Regions from separate parts of the Bradyrhizobium sp. HKCCYLS2038 genome, predicted to be linked through region 2. Evidence: predicted binding sites of a transcription regulator. Region 2 holds the regulator's gene; each other region holds the start of a gene.

Region 1 (6,335 bases), on a different contig from region 2:
CCGTCTCGCCGCCAATCAGGGCGCAGCCGGATTCGCGGCAGCCTTCGGCGATGCCGGCCACGATCGAGGCGGTGGCCTCCGGATCGAGCTTGCCGCAGGCGAAGTAGTCGAGGAAGAACAGCGGCTCGGCGCCCTGCACCACGAGATCATTGACCGACATGGCGACGAGATCGATGCCGATCCCGCCATGCAGCCCGGTCTCGATCGCGATCTTCACCTTGGTGCCGACGCCGTCGGTCGCGGCGACCAGGATCGGATCCTTGAAGCCGGCCGCCTTGAGGTCGAACAGGCCGCCAAAACCGCCGATCTCGGCATCGGCGCCGGCGCGGGCGGTCGCGCGCACCAGGGGCTTGATCATGTCGACCAGACGATTGCCGGCGTCGATATCGACGCCCGAATCTGCATAAGTGAGCCCGTTCTTGCGCTCGGTCATGGTCAAAACCCCTAATCTGGCCGCTGGTTACGTCGGATTCCGGCTGCGCGCAATGGCTCGCAAGGGGCTCGTCCCCATACTATCTAGGAACCGGACCGGTTCGCCCTGCTTCGGAATCGGGTGGTGTTTTGATCGAGTTGCCGTCGGGACCTGCTGCGTGACCATTCCCCACAGTCTCCCCAACCTGATTACGCTGGGTCGAATCCTGCTGGTTCCGATCGTCGTCTGGGCCATCGCCGCCGGTGAGATGGAAGTTGCCTTCCTGGTGTTCGTCGTCGCCGGGGTCAGCGATGCCGTGGACGGCTTCCTGGCCAAGCGGTTCAATCTGCGATCCGAACTCGGTGCGCTGCTGGATCCGCTGGCGGACAAGGCGCTGCTGGTGTCGATCTTCGTCACCCTGGGCATCTGGGGGGCCATCCCGCGCTGGATCGTGATCCTGGTGGTCTCGCGCGACATCATGATCGTCGCGGCCGTGATCGTCTCCTGGCTGTTCGACCGCCCGGTCGCGATGAAGCCGCTGATGGTCTCGAAGCTGAACACGGCAGCCCAGGTCGGATTTGCAGCCCTGGTGCTGGCCTCGCTCAGCTTCGGCTTCGAGCCGAAACCCTATGATGCGGTGCTGATGGTGCTGGTAACGGCCTTTACCCTCGTGTCGGTCGGGCTTTATCTGGTCGAATGGGTTCGCCACATGAACACCATCGAGGTGCGATGAATCGGTGCAGCAGGCCCGCCGCAGCGATTCACGATTGTCACGTCTCGCGCACGCCATCACAGGGAGCACGTCAAACTTGGCCGGCCACATTCCCCCGCGTCAGCTGGCCTTCACGCTGCCACACGCGGAAAGCCTGACACGGGACAATTTCCTCGAAGGCGCCGGCAACGCGGCCGGGCTGGCCCTGATCGACGCTTGGCCGGAATGGCCGGCACGGACGATGTTTCTCGTCGGGCCCGACGGCTCCGGGAAAAGCCATCTGGCCGCGATCTGGGCCGAGCGCGCCGGCGCCCGTTCGCTGTCGGCGCATGCACTGGAAGCGAGCGCCGTCCCGGGCGCGCTCGCCACCGGTGCCCTGGTGCTGGAAGATCTGACTGCGGCCGATCTCGACGAGCGGGCCCTTTTTCACCTGCTCAATCTGGCGCGCCAGGACGAGGCCTTCGTGCTGATCACCGCGCGTGACGCGCCCATCGCGATGCCGGTCGCGCTGAGCGACCTCAAGTCGCGGCTGCGCGCCGTGCCGGTGATCACCCTGCTGCCGCCCGACGACCAGCTGTTCCGCGCCCTCATCGTCAAGCTGGCGGCGGACCGGCAGCTGTCGATCGACGAGACGGTCGTGAGCTATCTCACCACCCGCATCGAGCGCTCCTACGCCGCCGCGCGCCGGACCATTGCGCTGCTGGACGAGGAGTCACTGCGGCTGGGACGGCCGGTGACCCGGGCGCTCGCCGCCGAACTGCTGCGCCCCCTCTGACGTGGTCCCCTGCCGGCATCTTGACGGCTGACATCGGGGGAACCTCAATGGTGTCGGGAACGTCATCCCCTGGTCATTCCAATTGAGCTACGGTCCGCCGCTGCGCACGACTGATTTGATGCCGTTATCGGATATGGAACAAAGTTCTGATGGACACCGAACAAGCCATTGAGATTCAAGATAAAGAGCCGGTTTCCGCATCCCCGCTCAAGATCGCCTCGAGCCCGGAGCGCTTCATCAACCGGGAGCTGTCCTGGCTGCATTTCAACCGTCGCGTTCTCGAGGAATCGGTCAATCCGCGGCATCCGGCGCTGGAGCGGGTGCGCTTCCTGTCGATTTCGGCCAACAACCTTGATGAATTCTTCATGGTCCGCGTCGCCGGCATCCGCGCCCAGGTGCGCGAGGGCATCGCCGAGCGCAGCCCGGACGGGCTGACGCCGACCGAACAGCTGAAGCTGATCAACGAGACCGTGTCGCAGCTCGCCATCGACCAGCAGGCGATCTGGCGCGACCTGCGCAAGTTTCTCGCCGAGCTCGGCATCGTGCTGGTCGACGGCCAGGACGTCACCAAGACCGAGCGGACCTGGATCGAGGACCACTTCCTCGCCAACATCTTTCCGCTGCTGACACCACTGGCGATCGACCCGGCGCATCCGTTCCCGTTCATCCCGAGCCTCGGCTTCACGGTCGCGTTGCAGCTGACGCGCACCGCCGATGGCAGGCCGATGAACGCGCTCATCCGCATGCCCGGCAAGCTCGACCGCTTCATCCGCTTCCCCGGCGCCAAGGACGGAGTGATCCGCCTGATCACGCTCGAACAGGCGACCGGCCTGTTCATCGGCCGGCTGTTCCCCGGCTACACCGTCAAGGGTCAGGGCGCGTTCCGCATCATCCGCGACAGCGAGATCGAGATCGAGGAAGAGGCCGAGGACCTGGTGCGGCTGTTCGAGACCGCACTGAAGCGGCGGCGCCGCGGCTCGGTGATCCGGCTCGAGATCGAGGCCAACATGCCGGAGGAGCTGCGCCGCTTCGTGCAGAATGCGCTGTCCACGACCGACGACGAGGTGTTCGTGGTCGACGGCGTGCTGGCGATGAACGAGCTGTCGCAGCTGACGCGGGTCGACCGTCCCGACCTCGAATTCGCGCCCTATGTGCCGCGCCATCCCGAGCGCGTCCGCGACCATGGCGGTGACATCTTCGCCGCGATCCGTCAGAAGGACCTGATCGTCCATCATCCCTATGAATCATTCGACGTCGTCGTGCAATTCCTGCAGCAGGCGGCGCGCGATCCGGACGTCGTCGCCATCAAGCAGACGCTGTATCGCACCTCCAACAATTCGCCGATCGTGCGCACGCTGGTCGAAGCTGCCGAAGCCGGCAAGTCGGTGACGGCGCTGGTCGAGCTGAAGGCGCGCTTCGACGAGGAGGCCAACATCCGCTGGGCGCGCGATCTGGAGCGCGCCGGCGTGCAGGTGGTCTACGGCTTCCTGGAGCTGAAGACCCATGCCAAGCTGTCGATGGTCGTACGCCGCGAGGGCGGCAGCCTCACGACCTATGTGCACACCGGCACCGGCAACTATCACCCGGTCACTGCGCGCATCTACACCGATCTGTCCTACTTCACCTCCGACCCCGTGATCGGCCGCGACGTGACGCGGGTGTTCAACTACATCACCGGCTATGCCGAGCCGATCGACATCGAGAAGATGGCGGTGTCGCCGCTCACGCTTCGCAAGCGCATGATCGAGCACATTCACGGCGAGACCAGCTTTGCCCGCCAGGGCAAGCCGGCCGTGATCTGGATGAAGATGAACTCGCTGGTCGATCCCGACATCATCGACGCGCTGTACGAGGCCTCGCAGGCCGGCGTCTCGATCGAGCTGATCGTGCGCGGCATCTGCTGCCTGCGGCCCGGCCTGCCGGGCCTGTCGGAGAACATTCGCGTCAAATCGGTGATCGGGCGCTTCCTCGAGCACGGCCGCATCTACTGCTTTGGTATGGGTCAGGGCCTGCCCAGCGCCAAGGCGGCGGTCTACATTTCCTCGGCCGACATGATGCCGCGCAATCTCGACCGCCGCGTCGAGGTGTTGTGCCCGCTGCAGAATCCGACCGTGCACCAGCAGGTGCTGGAGCAGATCATGGTCGCGAACCTGAAGGACACCGAGCAGAGCTGGCAATTGTTGCCGGATGGGTCGTCAACGCGTATGAAGGCCGCGAAGGGCGAGGAGCCGTTCAACCTGCACAATTACTTCATGACGAATCCGAGTCTGTCCGGCCGTGGAAAGTCGCTCAAGGAATCATCACCGCGCCGGCTCACGCGCCGAAATGAACGCCATCCGTCGTAGCCGCGGCTGCGATCCGAGGATGCCGCGGTGACACGGCCTGCTGACCGGGCCGCCAGTGTCGGCGTCATCGACATCGGCTCGAATTCGGTCCGCCTCGTCGTCTACCAGGCGATGGAGCGCAGCCTCGTCACCGTGTTCAACGAGAAGGCACTGTGCGGCCTCGGACGCGAGGTCCAGACCACCGGCCTGCTTGCCGCCGACGCCGTCGACAAGGCGCTGACCGCGCTGAAACGGTTCCGTGCGCTCTGCAGGGTGCAGAAGGTCGGCGAAGTTCACGCGATTGCCACGGCCGCCTGCCGTGATGCCTCGAACGGTCCTGACTTCATCGCCAAGGCCGAGAAGATCTGCGGCGTGTCGATCCAGATCCTCACCGGTCCCGAGGAGGCGCGCTATTCGGCGCTCGGCGTCATCTCCGGCATCCACAAGCCCGACGGCATCGTCGGCGACCTCGGCGGCGGCTCGCTTGAGCTGATCGACGTGCGCGGCCACCAGGTGCGCAGTGGCGTCACCCTGCCGCTCGGCAGCCTCGCGCTGCAGGATCTCGCCGAGAAATCGCTCAAGAAGGCGCAGCGGATCGCGAGCGAGGCGCTGACCGACCTGCCGCAGCTGCTGGCCGGAAAGAACCGGACCTTCTACGCGGTCGGCGGCACCTGGCGTGCGCTGGCGCGCATCCACATCATCCAGAGCGGCTATCCGCTCGGCGTGATGCACGGCTATGCCATCCCGGCCGCGGATGCGCTGGCCTTCGTGCGTCGCCTGCGCCGGCTCGTCGCCGCCGACATGCTGGCCGACATCGAGGCCATCGCCGAGGCACGCCGCCCGCTGCTGGCCTATGCCGCGCTGGTGCTCGAGCACATCATCCGCGTGGCCAAGCCGACGACGGTGGTGTTCTCCACCTTCGGCGTCCGTGAGGGCCTGCTCTATTCGAAGCTTCCCGACGCCGAGCGCGCCAAGGACGGCCTGCTCAGCGCGGCGCAGGGGCTCAACGAGCTGCTGTCACGCTCGGCGCAGCACGCGCGCGAGCTGATCGACTGGACCGATCGGCTGTTCCGCGTCGTGCACATCCGCGAGACCGAGGAAGAGCGGCGGCTGCGCCACGCAGCCTGCCTGATGTCCGACATCGGCTGGCGGATGCATCCGGATCATCGCGGCGAGCAGACCTACGGCATCATCCTCAACGGCAATTTCGGCTCGATCAGCCACGAGGGCCGCATCTTCGCCGCGCTGTCGGTGTTCTTCCGTTACGAGGGCCAGCGCGACGAGGCGGCGGCCCCTGCCCTCACCGAGCAACTGAGCCCGGCCCAGATCGATCGCGCGCGCCTGCTCGGCACCGCCTTCCGTGTTGCGCATCTGATCTCGGCGGCGCGGCCCGGCGTGCTGTCTGCCACGCATTTCCGCACCCAGGATCGCAAGCTGATGCTGGTGTTCGAACATCATCTGGTCGACCTCGTCGCCGATCGCGTCGGCGGCCGCTTCAAGCAGCTCGCACGCCTCGTCGGTCGCTCCGGCTCAGTGGTGCTGAGCTGACTAATTAGCTAACTAGCAACCGGATCGTCAGGGCAGATCGACCCCGCGCGCCGGCGCAGACTCGAGTTCGCCTTCGGCCTGGCGCTGCAAAGCGCGGCCGCGCCAGATCGAGCCGGCGACCAGCACCACCGCGGCGCCGAGCAGCGACATCAGCGTCTCCATGACGTCGATATGGCCAGTCAGATTGGACTTGCCGGCGAACAGGGCCGAGGCGGCCTCGATGCTGATGTTGACGGTGCCATCGAGCACATGGTGCAGCATCGGCTCGATCGCCGGATCCGTCGCGATCACCTCGCCGGCGACCCAGCCAAGCAGCATGGCGCCGAGCCAGACCAGGAGCGGAAAACGGTCGAGCACGAGCATGATCAGCGCCGCGCCCGCGATGATCAGCGGAATGCTCATCGCAAGGCCGATGATCAGGAGCGAGGCCTGACCGTTGGCGGCAGCCGCCACCGCAATCACGTTGTCGAGGCTCATCACGAGGTCAGCCAGCGCGACGATCCGGACCGCATGCCACAGCGTGGTGCCGGCAGCGATGTCGTCGTTCTCGTCTTCGGGGACGAG
Region 2 (6,335 bases):
GCGCCGAGAGGAACGCAAAATGACCGAACTGTCCGTTTCCGTCAGCCAACCTAATCCCGCTCTCCTGCATGGCCAGCCGCTTCCCGAAGCGCCCGCCAAGGTGACCGCGCGCAACCTGAATTTCTACTACGGCGATCACCACGCGCTGAAGAACATCAACCTGACGCTCGGCACCAACCGTGTCACGGCGTTCATCGGCCCGTCCGGTTGCGGCAAGTCCACGCTGCTGCGGATCTTCAACCGGATGTACGATCTCTATCCGGGCCAGCGCGCCACCGGCCAGCTGATGCTGGACAACACCAACATCCTCGATCCCAAGCTCGACCTCAATCTGTTGCGCGCGCGGGTCGGCATGGTGTTCCAGAAGCCGACGCCGTTCCCGATGACGATCTACGAGAACATCGCCTTCGGCATCCGCCTCTATGAGAAGATCTCGAAGTCCGAGATGGACGACCGGGTCGAGAAGGCGCTGCGCGGCGGCGCGCTGTGGAACGAGGTCAAGGACAAGCTCAACGCGTCGGGCCTGTCGCTGTCCGGCGGCCAGCAGCAGCGCCTGTGCATCGCCCGCACCGTGGCGGTTCGGCCGGAGGTGATCCTGTTCGACGAGCCGTGCTCGGCGCTCGATCCGATCTCGACCGCCAAGGTCGAGGAGCTGATCCAGGAGCTCGCCGAGAACTACACGATCGCGATCGTCACCCATAACATGCAGCAGGCGGCGCGCGTCTCCGACAAGACCGCCTTCATGTATCTCGGCGAACTGATCGAGTTCGACGACACCAACAAGATCTTCACCTCGCCGAGCGATCGGCGGACCCAGGATTACATCACCGGCCGGTTCGGCTGACGCCGACGCATTGCTTTCAGGAGATCATCATGGCCAGTGAACATACCGCCAAGGCATTCGACAGCGACCTGCAGGATCTGACCCGCCTCGTCTCCGAGATGGGCGGCCTCGCCGAGCGTCTGATCGTCGATTCCGTCGATGCACTGGTGCGGCGCGACGTGGCGCTCGGGCAGAAGGTCGTCACCGCGGATGCCGAGGTCGACCGTCTGCAGCGGCTGATCGAGGAGCGCGCCGTGCTCACCATCGCGCGCCGCCAGCCGATGGCGGTCGATTTGCGCGAGATCGTCGGCGCCATGCGCGTCGCGACCGATCTCGAGCGGATCGGCGACCTCGCCAAGAACATCGGCAAGCGCGTCGCGGCGCTGGAGAGCGATTTCCATCCGCTCAAGCTGATCCGCGGCCTGGAGCACATGACCGATCTGGTGCAGTCGCAGGTCAAGTCGGTGCTGGATGCCTATGCCGCGCATGATCTGCCGGCGGCAATGGCGGTGTGGAAGGGCGACGAGGAGGTCGACGCCATCTGCACCTCGCTGTTCCGCGAGCTTCTCACCTACATGATGGAGGATCCGCGCAACATCTCGTTCTGCATCCATCTGATGTTCTGCGCCAAGAACATCGAGCGGATCGGCGATCACGCGACCAATATCGCGGAGACCGTGTTCTACATGATCGAGGGCCAGGCGATCGTCGACAAGCGTCCGAAGGGCGACATGACGAGCTTCACGGCGACGATCCCCGGCAACTGAGAAAGACCCGTTCGACATGACCGCGCGCATTCTGGTGGTGGAAGACGAAGAGGCGCTGACCACGCTCCTGCGCTATAATCTCGAGACCGAGGGCTACGAGGTCGAGACGGTGGGGCGCGGCGACGAGGCCGATACGCGGCTGAAGGAGCGCATTCCCGATCTCGTCGTGCTCGACTGGATGTTGCCGGGCCTGTCCGGCATCGAGCTGTGCCGGCGGCTGCGGGCGCGGTCCGAGACCAAGCAGCTGCCGATCATCATGCTGACGGCGCGCGGCGAGGAGAGCGAGCGCGTGCGCGGGCTCGCGACCGGCGCCGACGACTACATCGTCAAGCCGTTCTCGGTGCCCGAGCTGCTGGCGCGGGTGAAGGGCCTGCTGCGCCGGGCGATCCCGGAGCGGCTCGCGACGATCCTGTCCTATGGCGACATCGAGCTCGACCGCGAGAAGCGCCGCGTCGCGCGATCGGGACGGCCGATCGATCTCGGCCCGACCGAGTACCGGCTGCTCGAATTTTTCCTGGAGCATCCCGGTCGCGTGTTCAGCCGCGAGCAGTTGCTCGACAGCGTGTGGGGCCGCGACATCTATATCGACGAGCGCACCGTCGACGTTCATATCGGCCGCCTGCGCAAGCTGCTCAATCCCGGCCGCGAGCAGGACCCGATCCGCACCGTGCGCGGCGCCGGCTATGCGCTCGACGACCGCTTCGCCAAATCCGAGCAGGCGTGAGCGGCGGACCGGCCTGATGGCCGGCAGCATTAAGCATTAAGGAGTTCATCGTCCGCTTTCCGCCACGCCGCCGCCGTCTTGATCATCTTGGCTGGACGACCCATCTCGGTGTTGCCAGTCGCAGCGGACGCCCTTGATCAAGCCCCTCATCATCATTCTTTCCGTGCTGCTCGGTGCAGTCACGAGCGCCTCGGCCGCCGAGCTCGAGGACGCCGTCGCAGCCGCGGCGAATGGACAGTCCGCGTCGGCGCTACGCCGTCTGCAGCCGCTCGCCGCCAAAGGCGATGCGCGGGCGCAGTTCGACCTCGGCTTCATGACTGCCTTCGGCTGGGGCGTGCCGCGCAATCCGACCGAGGCGCTGGTCTGGTACCGCAAGGCTGCCGATCAGGGGCTCGCCGTCGCACAGCACTATCTCGGCATCGCCTATTTCAACGGTGAGGGCGCCGCCCGCGATCACGGCGAAGCCGGACGCTGGTTCAACCGCGCCGCCGCGCAGGGCTTCGCCCAGTCGCAATACATGCTCGGCCTGATGATGCTCGACGGCCAAGTCATGACCCGGGACGTGATCCAAGGTTATGCCTGGCTGGTGATGGCCGGCCGCAACGGCGTCAGATCGGCCGGTCGCGAGCTCCAGCGGGCGAGGCTCAACGACGCGCAGCGGCAGCAGGCCGAGGCGACGATCGCGGCGTGGCGTCCGAAGCCGGAATCGACTGACGCGGGCATCGTCAATCCGCGCCCCGAGCAGCTGCTCGGACTCGACCGTCATTTCGGCGATGTCGTCGATCCCACCTCGTGGCCGGCGTCGGCGATCGGCGTCGTCACCGTGGCGCAGTTCAGCACCGGAGGCTCGTGCACGGGAACGCTGGTGGCCCCGCGCGTGGTGCTGACGGCGGCGCATTGCGTGTTCAACGGCGTGACGCTGGTCAGCCCCGGGAACGTCCACTTCCTGGTCGGCATGAACAAGGGTACCCCTGCCGCGTCATCGATCGCCGACAAGCTGATCTTGGCGCCGGATTTCATCCCGACGCAGCACGACAAATGGTCGAGCGACCGCTCACCCGCTGATTGGGCGCTGATCGTGTTGAAGGACGCATTGCCGTCGAAGCCGGTGGCCGTGAAGGTGATGAGCCGCGACGAGCTCGCCGCGGCGACCCAGGCCGGCACCATTTCCGAGATCGGCTACGGCCAGGAGCGGCGCTATTCGCCGACCGGCCAGCGCAACTGCACCGCCGGCATGACCAAGGATGCGCGGCTGCTCATCGTGCATTGCCTCGCCAATTTCGGCTATTCGGGCTCGCCGATCCTCGCTGAGATCGGCGGCGTTCCGACGGTGGTCGGCATCTTCTCCGCCTTCCACGAGGAGACCCGGCTGATGTTCGCCTCTCCCGCCAGCCAGTTCGAAGCAGCGGTGCGGCGCGAGATCGCGGCGCAGAGTGCCTCGGCGCGGTGAGGTGAGAGGCGAGCTGGTCAATGTTTGTGCGTGACCGGATAGCGGGTTGCCAAGGGAGGGAGATCGATCGCGGTCGAACGGGCCGCGGTTGTTGATTTGCGAGGGATTCTGACGCTGGAGCGCGAGCCTTGCCTTTTGGCGCAGGTCTTGCTCTCCTGTCCAAGTATGACGATTTTGCCAATTGATCATCCTCGGTCCTCGATCCTCGCCCGGTTCCGCACCGAGGGCGGCCGGAACGCGGCGCTGCTGGCGGGCCTCGTGCTCGCCAACGCGCTGGCCTGGGCTTGGGCTTTCGCGCTGTATGCCGACCGCCCCGCCATCGTCGGCACCGCCATGCTGGCCTGGCTGCTCGGCCTCCGCCACGCGGTCGACGCGGATCACATCGCGGCGATCGACAATGTGGTGCGCAAGCTGGTGCAGGACGGCGACGCACCGCGCGCCGCGGGTCTGTACTTCGCGCTCGGCCATTCCAGCGTCGTCGTCATCGCCACCATCGTCGTGAGCCTGATCGCCGGCGCCGATCTCTTGAGCGAGGACAGCGCGATCCGGGCGATCGGCGGCACCATCGGCACCGCGGTATCAGCAGGCTTCCTGCTGCTGATCGCGGTGTCCAACCTGATCCTGTTCGTCAACCTCTGGCGCCGCAAGGCACGGCCGCAGCCGGACATCGAAGCCGTCGGAAGCGCAGAGCGCGGCTTGCTGATTCGTCTCCTCCGTCCGTTGCTCCGCATCATCTCGCGCGCCTGGCACATGTACCCGCTCGGCTTCCTGTTCGGTCTCGGCTTCGACACCGCCAGCGAGATCGGCCTGTTGAGCCTGTCGGCGACGGAGGCGGCGCGTGGCGCAAGTCTCGCGCATGTGCTGGTGTTCCCGGCGCTGTTCGCCGCCGCGATGGCCACCGTCGATACGGCCGACAGCATGCTGATGGTCGGCGCCTATCGCTGGGCGCTGACCGATCCCGCGCGCAAGCGGCGCTACAATCTCGTGATCACGGGTGCGTCGGTGGCGATTGCGCTGGTGATCGGCAGCGTCGAGGCAGCCACGCTGCTGGCGCCGCGACTTGGTCTCCCGTCGATCGGCCTCGGCGACGAGATCGCCAATCTCGGCATCGTCGCCATCGGTGCGTTCGGGCTGATCTGGGCCGTGGCCATGCTGGCCGGCCGGCGGCGCGGTTCCGCACCGGGCGAACCGCTTGCCAGCATTCGCGCCGGAGGGCTAAACCCGAACCCGGTAGGCCGAACGCTTGGAACGGGATAGCGGCGGGACCTGACGATGGCCGGCTCGGACGCAATGATCAGGATGCTGTGGCTGCAGGGCGCGAGCTGCGGCGGCTGCACAATGTCGATCCTGGAAAGCGGTGCCTCGGGTTGGTTCGACGAGCTGCGCCAATCCGGCATCGAGCTCGTGTGGCATCCCTCGGTCAGCGAACAGACCGGTGACGAGGTCGTCGATGTGCTCGAGGCGATTCGCGATGGCCGCGAGCGGCTCGATCTGCTGGTGCTCGAAGGCTCGGTGGCGCGCGGACCCGGTCTGACCGGGCGCTTCAACATGCTCGCCGGCACGGGCCGCTCGATCTATCACTGGCTGCTCGACCTGGCGCCGCTGGCCGACTACGTCGTCGCGGTCGGCAGTTGCGCCGCCTATGGCGGCATTCCCGCGGCCGGCATCAATCCGACCGATGCGGTCGGACTGCAGTTCGAGGGCAGCGATGTCGGCGGCGCGCTCGGCGCCGGCTTCCGTTCGAAGCGCGGATTGCCGGTGATCAACGTCGCCGGCTGCGCGCCGCATCCGGGCTGGATGATGGAAAGCCTGCTGGCCCTCGTGTCGGGCGATCTGACCGCGGATGGCCTCGACGCGGTGGGACGTCCGACCTTCATCGCCAATCATCTCGCCCATCACGGCTGCTCCCGCAACGAGTTCTATGAGTTCAAGGCGAGCGCCGAGACGATGTCGGAGCGCGGCTGCCTGATGGAGCATCTCGGCTGCCGCGCCACGCAGGCGGTCGGCGACTGCAATCAGCGCTCGTGGAATGGCGGCGGCTCCTGCACCAAGGGCGGCTATGCCTGCATCGCCTGCACCTCGCCGGGCTTCGAAAGTGCGCAGAACTATCTGCAGACGGCCAAGCTCGCCGGCATTCCGGTGGGCTTGCCGACCGACATGCCGAAGGCCTGGTTCGTCGCGCTCGCGGCGCTGTCGAAGTCGGCGACGCCACGGCGCGTGCGGGTCAACGCGACCGCCGATCACGTCGTGGTGCCGCCGAGCCGGCCCAGTGACAAGCGCAGCTCATGACCCGGATTACCGTCGGCCCGTTCAACCGCGTCGAGGGCGACCTCGAGGTCAGGCTCGACATCGAGAGTGGCCGGGTCGCGCGCGCGGAAGTGACGGCGCCGCTGTATCGCGGCTTCGAGCAGATCCTGGAAGGCCGTCCGCCGCTCGATGCCCTGGTGATCGCACCGCGCATTTGCGGCATCTGCTCGGTGTCGCAATCGATCGCCGCCGCCAGCGCGCTGCGTCAGGCGATGGGAGTGACAGCGGCCCCGAACGGCATGCTCGCGACCAACATTGCCCATG
Region 3 (6,335 bases), on a different contig from region 2:
TGCCGGAAGCGCTGGCCTCGATCCGCGCCGCCGTCGAGGATGCGGCGCTCGCGACGGCGGCCGCCGTCGACGGCTTGGCGCTGGAACAGAATCTGGCCCCGGTGCGCAAGGGCACCCGGATCATCAAGGAGATCTCCTGGCGCTGGCGCGAGATCGGTGCGGACTCGCGCATCTGCGACCTGATCGACTCCCAGGTGACATCGATCGAGGCCGCTTGCGAGCAGCTGGCCAGCACCGACCCGAAGGTTGCGTTGCTGGCGGCGTTCGAGATCATCAAGACCCGTCTCAATGAGCTTGACCGCAACGAGGCCGCGACGCCTCCCGCGGGCCCGGAGCCCGTGCCAACCGGGCGAGCCGCTCAGGCGGCCGAGGCCTCGCCGTCTCCTGACGACGCCGGCGCTGCGACGATGCAGCCGGAAGCGGCGCAGAAGGTCGAGGCAGCCGTGTCCGAGCTGGTCGCGGCGGTCGCTGCGATCGAGCTCGCCGATGAGCAGCCCGTACGGCAGGCGACGGCTGTCAAGCCGACGGTGGAACCGCCGCCCGCGGCTGCGCTGGCGGACCCGCCTGTTGCAACGGTCGCCCCGGAGTCCGCAGCAGCATCCGCCGCCGAGGCCGAAATTGTGCCGCCGGAGACTTCGGTCGGTGCCGAAGCCAACGAGGATGCCGCGGCAGCCGAGGCGCAGGATGAAGCCATCCTGGAGCTGGTCGCAGCCGAGATGGGGGCGCCCGAGACCTTCGAAGACGAGGAGTTCGGCCGGACGCGAACGCTCGGCTTCGACATCGAGGAGCCGAGCGCCGTCGACGACGATATCGTGGCGAGCTTCAGTGCTTCCGCGCCGTTGACGGCGGAACTCGCGCCTGCGGCGGTCGAAGCCCCGGTCGCAAATACCAATGTGCAACCGGCGGCCTCCGCCGCCGCGCCGGCGCCTGCCACACCGCTGCCGCCGCGGGTCGAACTGGCGACCATGGAGTTCTCGGTCGCGGTCGAAGCAGCCGCCAGGATCGCCGCGGCAGCCGACACTCCCGCGTCACCGCCGCTGCAACACACTGCGATCGAGCGAGAGCCGCTTGCGCCAATCGCCAGCACCACCGCACAGCAGGCCATGCCAAAGCCGGCCTACGAACCGTCGCTGGGGTCCACCCTGCTGTCGAACGGTCTGTTGCAGCGCCCGCAGACTCCCGCCAACGATCCGTTGACGCCGATCCGCCGCATGAGCCAACCCGAGAAGATCGCGTTCTTCTCTTGAGGATCGGCAATTCTGGTCGTGTCGTCGACTGACGGAAGCTGATCACCGGTATCGGATAGGTGATGCCGGTCACGTACGCCGCCCGCCGACACGCTTAACCTTCTTCTCAAGCCACTTTGCTGCTCGAGGAGAACGCCGTGTCCGCTCCGCTGTCCCGCTCCCGTTACTTCGATTGGAAGCTCCTGCTCGTCGCCGGACTTCTGGTCTTGATCGCTGCACTCGGTCGAAGCCCGGCGCTCGCCGCCAGCAGCGAGATCGACGACCTGCAGACGCCGCCCCGTGCACTCGTCGCAGCGCCGCCAGCGACCACGGATGCCGCTCCGATCGCGACCGCGCAAGGTACTGAGCCGCGCGTGGCGCTGGTGATCGGCAATGGAAGCTATCAGAACGCTCCGCCGCTGGAGAACCCCGACAATGACGCCCATGCCGTCGCCAAGCTTTTGAATTCGGCGGGCTTCGAGGTGATCACCGCGACCGACCTGACACAGACCGAGATGCTCAAGGTGGTGCAGGATTTCTCGAGCCGCGTCGCCGCCCACGGGCCGAACGCCGTCGCCATGGTCTACTACGCCGGTCACGGCGTTCAGCTGGCGGGTGAGAACTATCTCATTCCGATCGACGCGCGCATTTCCGCTCCCTCAGACCTGACGACGAGCACGATCCGCCTGGTCGACCTGATGGCCACGCTCGATGCCGTTCCCAGCCGCCTGCGGATCGTCGTGCTCGATGCCTGCCGCAACAACCCGTTTCCCGCCGTCAACGATGCCGGCCGCGGCCTTGCCATCGTCGATGCACCCAACGGTTCGATCGTCGGCTACTCGACTTCGCCCGGCGAAGAGGCGCTCGACGGACGCGGCGAGCACAGTCCCTATACGCAGGCGTTTCTCAATCTCGCGCGACAGCCGAACCAGCCGATCGAGCAGCTGTTCAAGCGCATTCGTCTGCAGGTCAACCAGACGACCGATGGCCGGCAGACGCCGTGGGAAAGCTCATCCCTGACCAGCGATTTCACCTTCTTCGGCGACACGTTGGTCGCCGCGGCACGACCGGCGGACAATGCGCCGGTGGTGCAGATGGCAGCCAACCTGCCCAGCCGGTCGGTGCGGCAGGCCTATGACTACGTGCTGTCGGAGAACCGTCCGCAATACTACCGCGAGTTCATCGAGCTGTACCCGCGCGATCCGCTCGCCGACCGCATCCGTGCGCTGCTCGCCGGCCTGGTGCAGGCCGTCGCGTGGCACCAGACGGTGCTGGCGAACTCGCCGGCTGCCTACAAGAGCTTCAGCGACTCCTACGCCGATAGCCCCTATGCGCCGGTCGCGATCCGGCTGCAGGTCCAGCCCAGGACCATCCCGGTGCTGCAGCCCAGCCGCCTGATGGTGCCGCCGCACATGGTCCCGGTCATGCGTCCACTCAACGGCGGCGTCCAGGTCCGTCCCGCGCCGCTGCCGAACCTGCCGACCAAGAACCTGCCGCCGACGGTCGTCACCAATGGCAAGCCCATCAACAACACCGTTCCTGGCAAGGTGCTCGATGGGCGGCTGTCCGGTCAGAACAAGATCGTCGACAAGATCGTGCCGCCGTCGAATCCGCCTGCGGCGACCAAGATCCAGCGCGATCCTCTCAAACGCGTCACGGGACGCCCGTTCGAGACGCACGACGTCCGTCGTCCCGGTGGCAAGTCCGGCCCGTTCAAGCCGAACTTCGACGCGTCGCGCCCCGCGCTGACGCGGGGGCCTGGCCCGTCGCATTTTGCCCAATCCGGCCAGCGTCAGGGGGGCGGCGGATTTTCCCGGGGCGGCCTCGGCTTCCGCTGAGGCCGTTGGCTCAGGCGATCAGCCTGGCGTAGAGCTCGGCATCGACATTGCCGCCGGAGAGGACGATCACCACCGTCTTGCCGGCCACTTCGAGCCGGCCCGCCAGCAGCGCTGCAAGGCCTACCGAGCCGCCGGGCTCGACGACGAGCTTCAACTCCCGGAACGCGAAAGCGACCGCGCGGCCCACTTCGTCATCCGAGGCTTCCACCGCGGCCGACAGCAGCCGGCTATTGATGGCGAAGGTGATCTCGCCGGGGATCGCGGCCATCAGCGCGTCGCAGATGGTGCGCCCCTTGGCCCCATGCGCCTCGCGATGCCCGGCGCGGAGCGAGCGGGCATGGTCATCAAAGCCCTTGGGCTCGGCGACGACCATCTGGGTCTGCGGATAGCGCGCCTTGACCGCTGTCGAGACGCCGGCGAGCAAGCCGCCGCCCGAAGCCGGGACGACCACCAGATCAGGCGACGATCCGAGCGCGGCGAGATCCTCGGCGATCTCGCGGCCGACCGTGCCCTGCCCCGCGATCACGAACGGATCATCATAAGGCGGCACCACGGTCGAGCCACGCTTCGCGGCGATGTCGCGGGCGATCGCCTCGCGGTCCTCACGGTCGCGATCGTACAGCACGACGTCGGCGCCAAACGCCTTGGTCCGCTCGCGCTTGGCCACCGGCGCGTCGGAGGGCATCACGATGGTGGCGTGCATGCCGAACAGCTGGGCGGCATGGGCGACGCCCTGGGCATGATTGCCGGAGGAAAACGCGACGACGCCTCTGCCGTGGGCGTCCTTCGGGATCGAGGCGAGCTTGTTGTAGGCGCCGCGGAACTTGAACGAGCCGGTCCGCTGCAGCACCTCGGGCTTCACGAACACGTTCGCCTTGAACAGATCGCTGAGCACCGGTGCCGGTAACAACGGTGTCCGCACGGCGACGGGTGCAAGAACACGGGCCGCCGCATCGATGTCGGCGACGGTGACGGACGGGATCGGAGCATGGGCTGCCATGCTCGCATTTTACCGCGCCCGATCGCCGCGAAGCAAGGGACAGCCTCAAGCCGCGCGCGCCGCCAGTTGCGGAACCGCGGCGGGCTGGCGCTGCGGGTCGGTCCAGGTCAGGATCTCGAAGCGGCCGTCCTCGTGCTCGACCAGGGCCGTACAGCTCTCGACCCAGTCGCCGCAATTCATGTAGCGGATGCCATCCTGGTCGCGGATGACGGCACAATGGATGTGGCCGCAGATCACGCCGTCGGCACCATGCCGCCGCGCCTCGGACGCGAGCGCGGTCTCGAACGCGCCGATGTAGTTCACCGCGTTCTTGACCTTCTGCTTTGCCCATTGCGACAGCGACCAATAGGGCACGCCGAACATGCGGCGGAAGAAGTTGACCAGACGGTTCATCTGGATCGCGAAATCATAGGCCTTGTCGCCGAGATGGGCGAGCCAGCGGGCGTTCTGCACGACGAGATCGAAGATGTCGCCGTGAATGATGAGATAGCGCTTCCCGTCCGTCCCGGTGTGGACGATGTTCTCGACGACGTCGATGCCGCCGAAATGCGTGCCGTAATAGCCGCGCAGGAACTCGTCGTGATTGCCCGGCACGTAGACGATCTTGGCGCCCTTGCGCGCCTTGCGCAGCATCTTCTGCACGAGGTCGTTGTGCGACTGCGGCCAGTGCCAGCTCGACTTGAGCGCCCAGCCGTCGATGATGTCGCCGACCAGGTAGATGGTGTCGGCGTCGTGGTGCCGCAGGAAATCGACGAGGAGATTGGCCTGCGAGCCCCTGGCTCCGAGATGTACGTCGGAGATGAACAACGTCCGAAAGCGCTTCGTCGGGCTTTCTTCACCAGCAGTCTCAAGTCCCATGCGCGCCCACCTAACAGTCCCTGATGACACTGCGATGACGAACGGAGGCTCCCGAGGGCCGTTCGCATGACGACTCGCGATGTCATTCGCCACGCCCCGCGATACCAGCGGGGTGCGACAATCAGGCGACAGGCAGGCGGCGCAGGCAGGGAATCGGCTGCCTCCTATCGGGGCACGGCGACGACGCGCAGATTGTTCGTCGTGCCGGCCTGCGCGAACGGGATGCCGGCAACGACGACGAGCAGGTCGCCTGCGGCCGCGAACTCCTCCTGGACCGCGAGCACGGTCGCGCGCTCGACCATCTCCTCGTAGCTCTGCACGTCCTGCGACAGCACGCTGTGCGCGCCCCACAGCAGGCACATCCGCCGCGACGTGTCCTCGTTCGGCGTGATCGCGAGAATCGGCAGGCTCGGCCGCTTGCGGGCGACGCGCGAGGCCGAGGTGCCGCTCGACGTATAGGCGACGATCGTCCTGGCGTGAATGGCCGAGGCGAGGTCGGCCGCCGCAGTCGCCACGGCATGCGGCGGTGTCTGCTCCTCGTCGGGCTGCGTCGCCTGGATGAGCGAGCCGTACATCTTGTGGTTCTCGGTCGCCTTGATGATGCTGTCCATCATCGCCACCGCCTCGCGCGGATATTGCCCGCTGGCCGATTCCGCCGACAGCATCACGGCATCGGCGCCGTCATAGATCGCGGTCGCGACGTCGGAGACCTCGGCGCGCGTCGGCGTCGGCGTCGCCACCATCGAGTCCAGCATCTGCGTTGCCACGATCACCGGCTTCACCGCGAGCCGGCAGGCGCGCACCAGCTCCTTCTGCTTGCCCGGCACGTCCTCATTCGGAATCTCGACACCGAGATCGCCACGCGCCACCATGATCGCATCCGACAGCTGGATGATGTCGTCGATGCGATCCAGCGCCGCGGGCTTCTCGATCTTCGACATGATGCCGGCGCGGCCGTTGATCAGGCCCCTCGCCTCCAGCACGTCCGACGGCTTCTGCACGAACGACAGCGCGACCCAGTCGACGCCGAGCTTGAGCCCGAACGCGAGATCGGAGCGGTCCTTGGCCGTCAGTGGCGACAGCTCCAGAATGGTGCCCGGCAGATTGACGCCCTTGTGATTGGAGATCGCGCCGCTGACGATCACCTTCGCCTCGATCCAGTCGTCACCCAGCCCCATGACGCGCACGCGCACGCGGCCGTCATCGATCAGAAGATCGTGACCTGGCGCGACTGCCGCAAAGATCTCCGGATGCGGAAGCGGAATGGCACTCTTGTCGCCCTCGGTGCCTTTGAGCACGAAGCGAATGGTCTCGCCGGCTTCGACCTGGATCTTCTTGTCGCGCAGCGTGCCGACGCGAATTTTCGGCCCCTGCAGATCCATCAGGATGCCGATCGGGCGCTGCACGTCCTTT

Evidence for each region. Region 2 encodes PhoB, which activates phosphate uptake and scavenging genes when phosphate is short. Its sites were predicted from a motif close to TGTCATNNANCTGTCAT; they were not measured.
Region 1: the regulator PhoB is predicted to act here: its motif matches at 1,960-1,976, upstream of ACQR1I_RS15870 (RNA degradosome polyphosphate kinase).
Region 3: the regulator PhoB is predicted to act here: its motif matches at 4,946-4,962, upstream of ACQR1I_RS13375 (UDP-2,3-diacylglucosamine diphosphatase).

The regions. Positions count from the first base shown of each region.
Region 1 is NZ_JBNPTM010000003.1:456,973-463,307, forward strand. It holds gene purM (phosphoribosylformylglycinamidine cyclo-ligase) at 1-433, opposite strand, end outside; gene ACQR1I_RS15860 (CDP-alcohol phosphatidyltransferase family protein) at 591-1,145, shown strand; gene ACQR1I_RS15865 (chromosomal replication initiator DnaA) at 1,222-1,899, shown strand; gene ACQR1I_RS15870 (RNA degradosome polyphosphate kinase) at 2,049-4,244, shown strand; gene ppx (exopolyphosphatase) at 4,272-5,771, shown strand; gene ACQR1I_RS15880 (TerC family protein) at 5,799-6,335, opposite strand, start outside.
Region 2 is NZ_JBNPTM010000006.1:26,309-32,643, reverse strand. It holds gene pstA (phosphate ABC transporter permease PstA) at 1-23, shown strand, start outside; gene pstB (phosphate ABC transporter ATP-binding protein PstB) at 20-844, shown strand; gene phoU (phosphate signaling complex protein PhoU) at 874-1,590, shown strand; gene phoB (phosphate regulon transcriptional regulator PhoB) at 1,607-2,314, shown strand; gene ACQR1I_RS25285 (trypsin-like serine protease) at 2,448-3,764, shown strand; gene ACQR1I_RS25280 (HoxN/HupN/NixA family nickel/cobalt transporter) at 3,930-5,021, shown strand; gene ACQR1I_RS25275 (HupU protein) at 5,037-6,053, shown strand; gene ACQR1I_RS25270 (nickel-dependent hydrogenase large subunit) at 6,050-6,335, shown strand, end outside.
Region 3 is NZ_JBNPTM010000002.1:914,234-920,568, forward strand. It holds gene ACQR1I_RS13360 (hypothetical protein) at 1-1,247, shown strand, start outside; gene ACQR1I_RS13365 (caspase family protein) at 1,385-3,064, shown strand; gene ACQR1I_RS13370 (threonine ammonia-lyase) at 3,075-4,064, opposite strand; gene ACQR1I_RS13375 (UDP-2,3-diacylglucosamine diphosphatase) at 4,110-4,922, opposite strand; gene pyk (pyruvate kinase) at 5,087-6,335, opposite strand, start outside.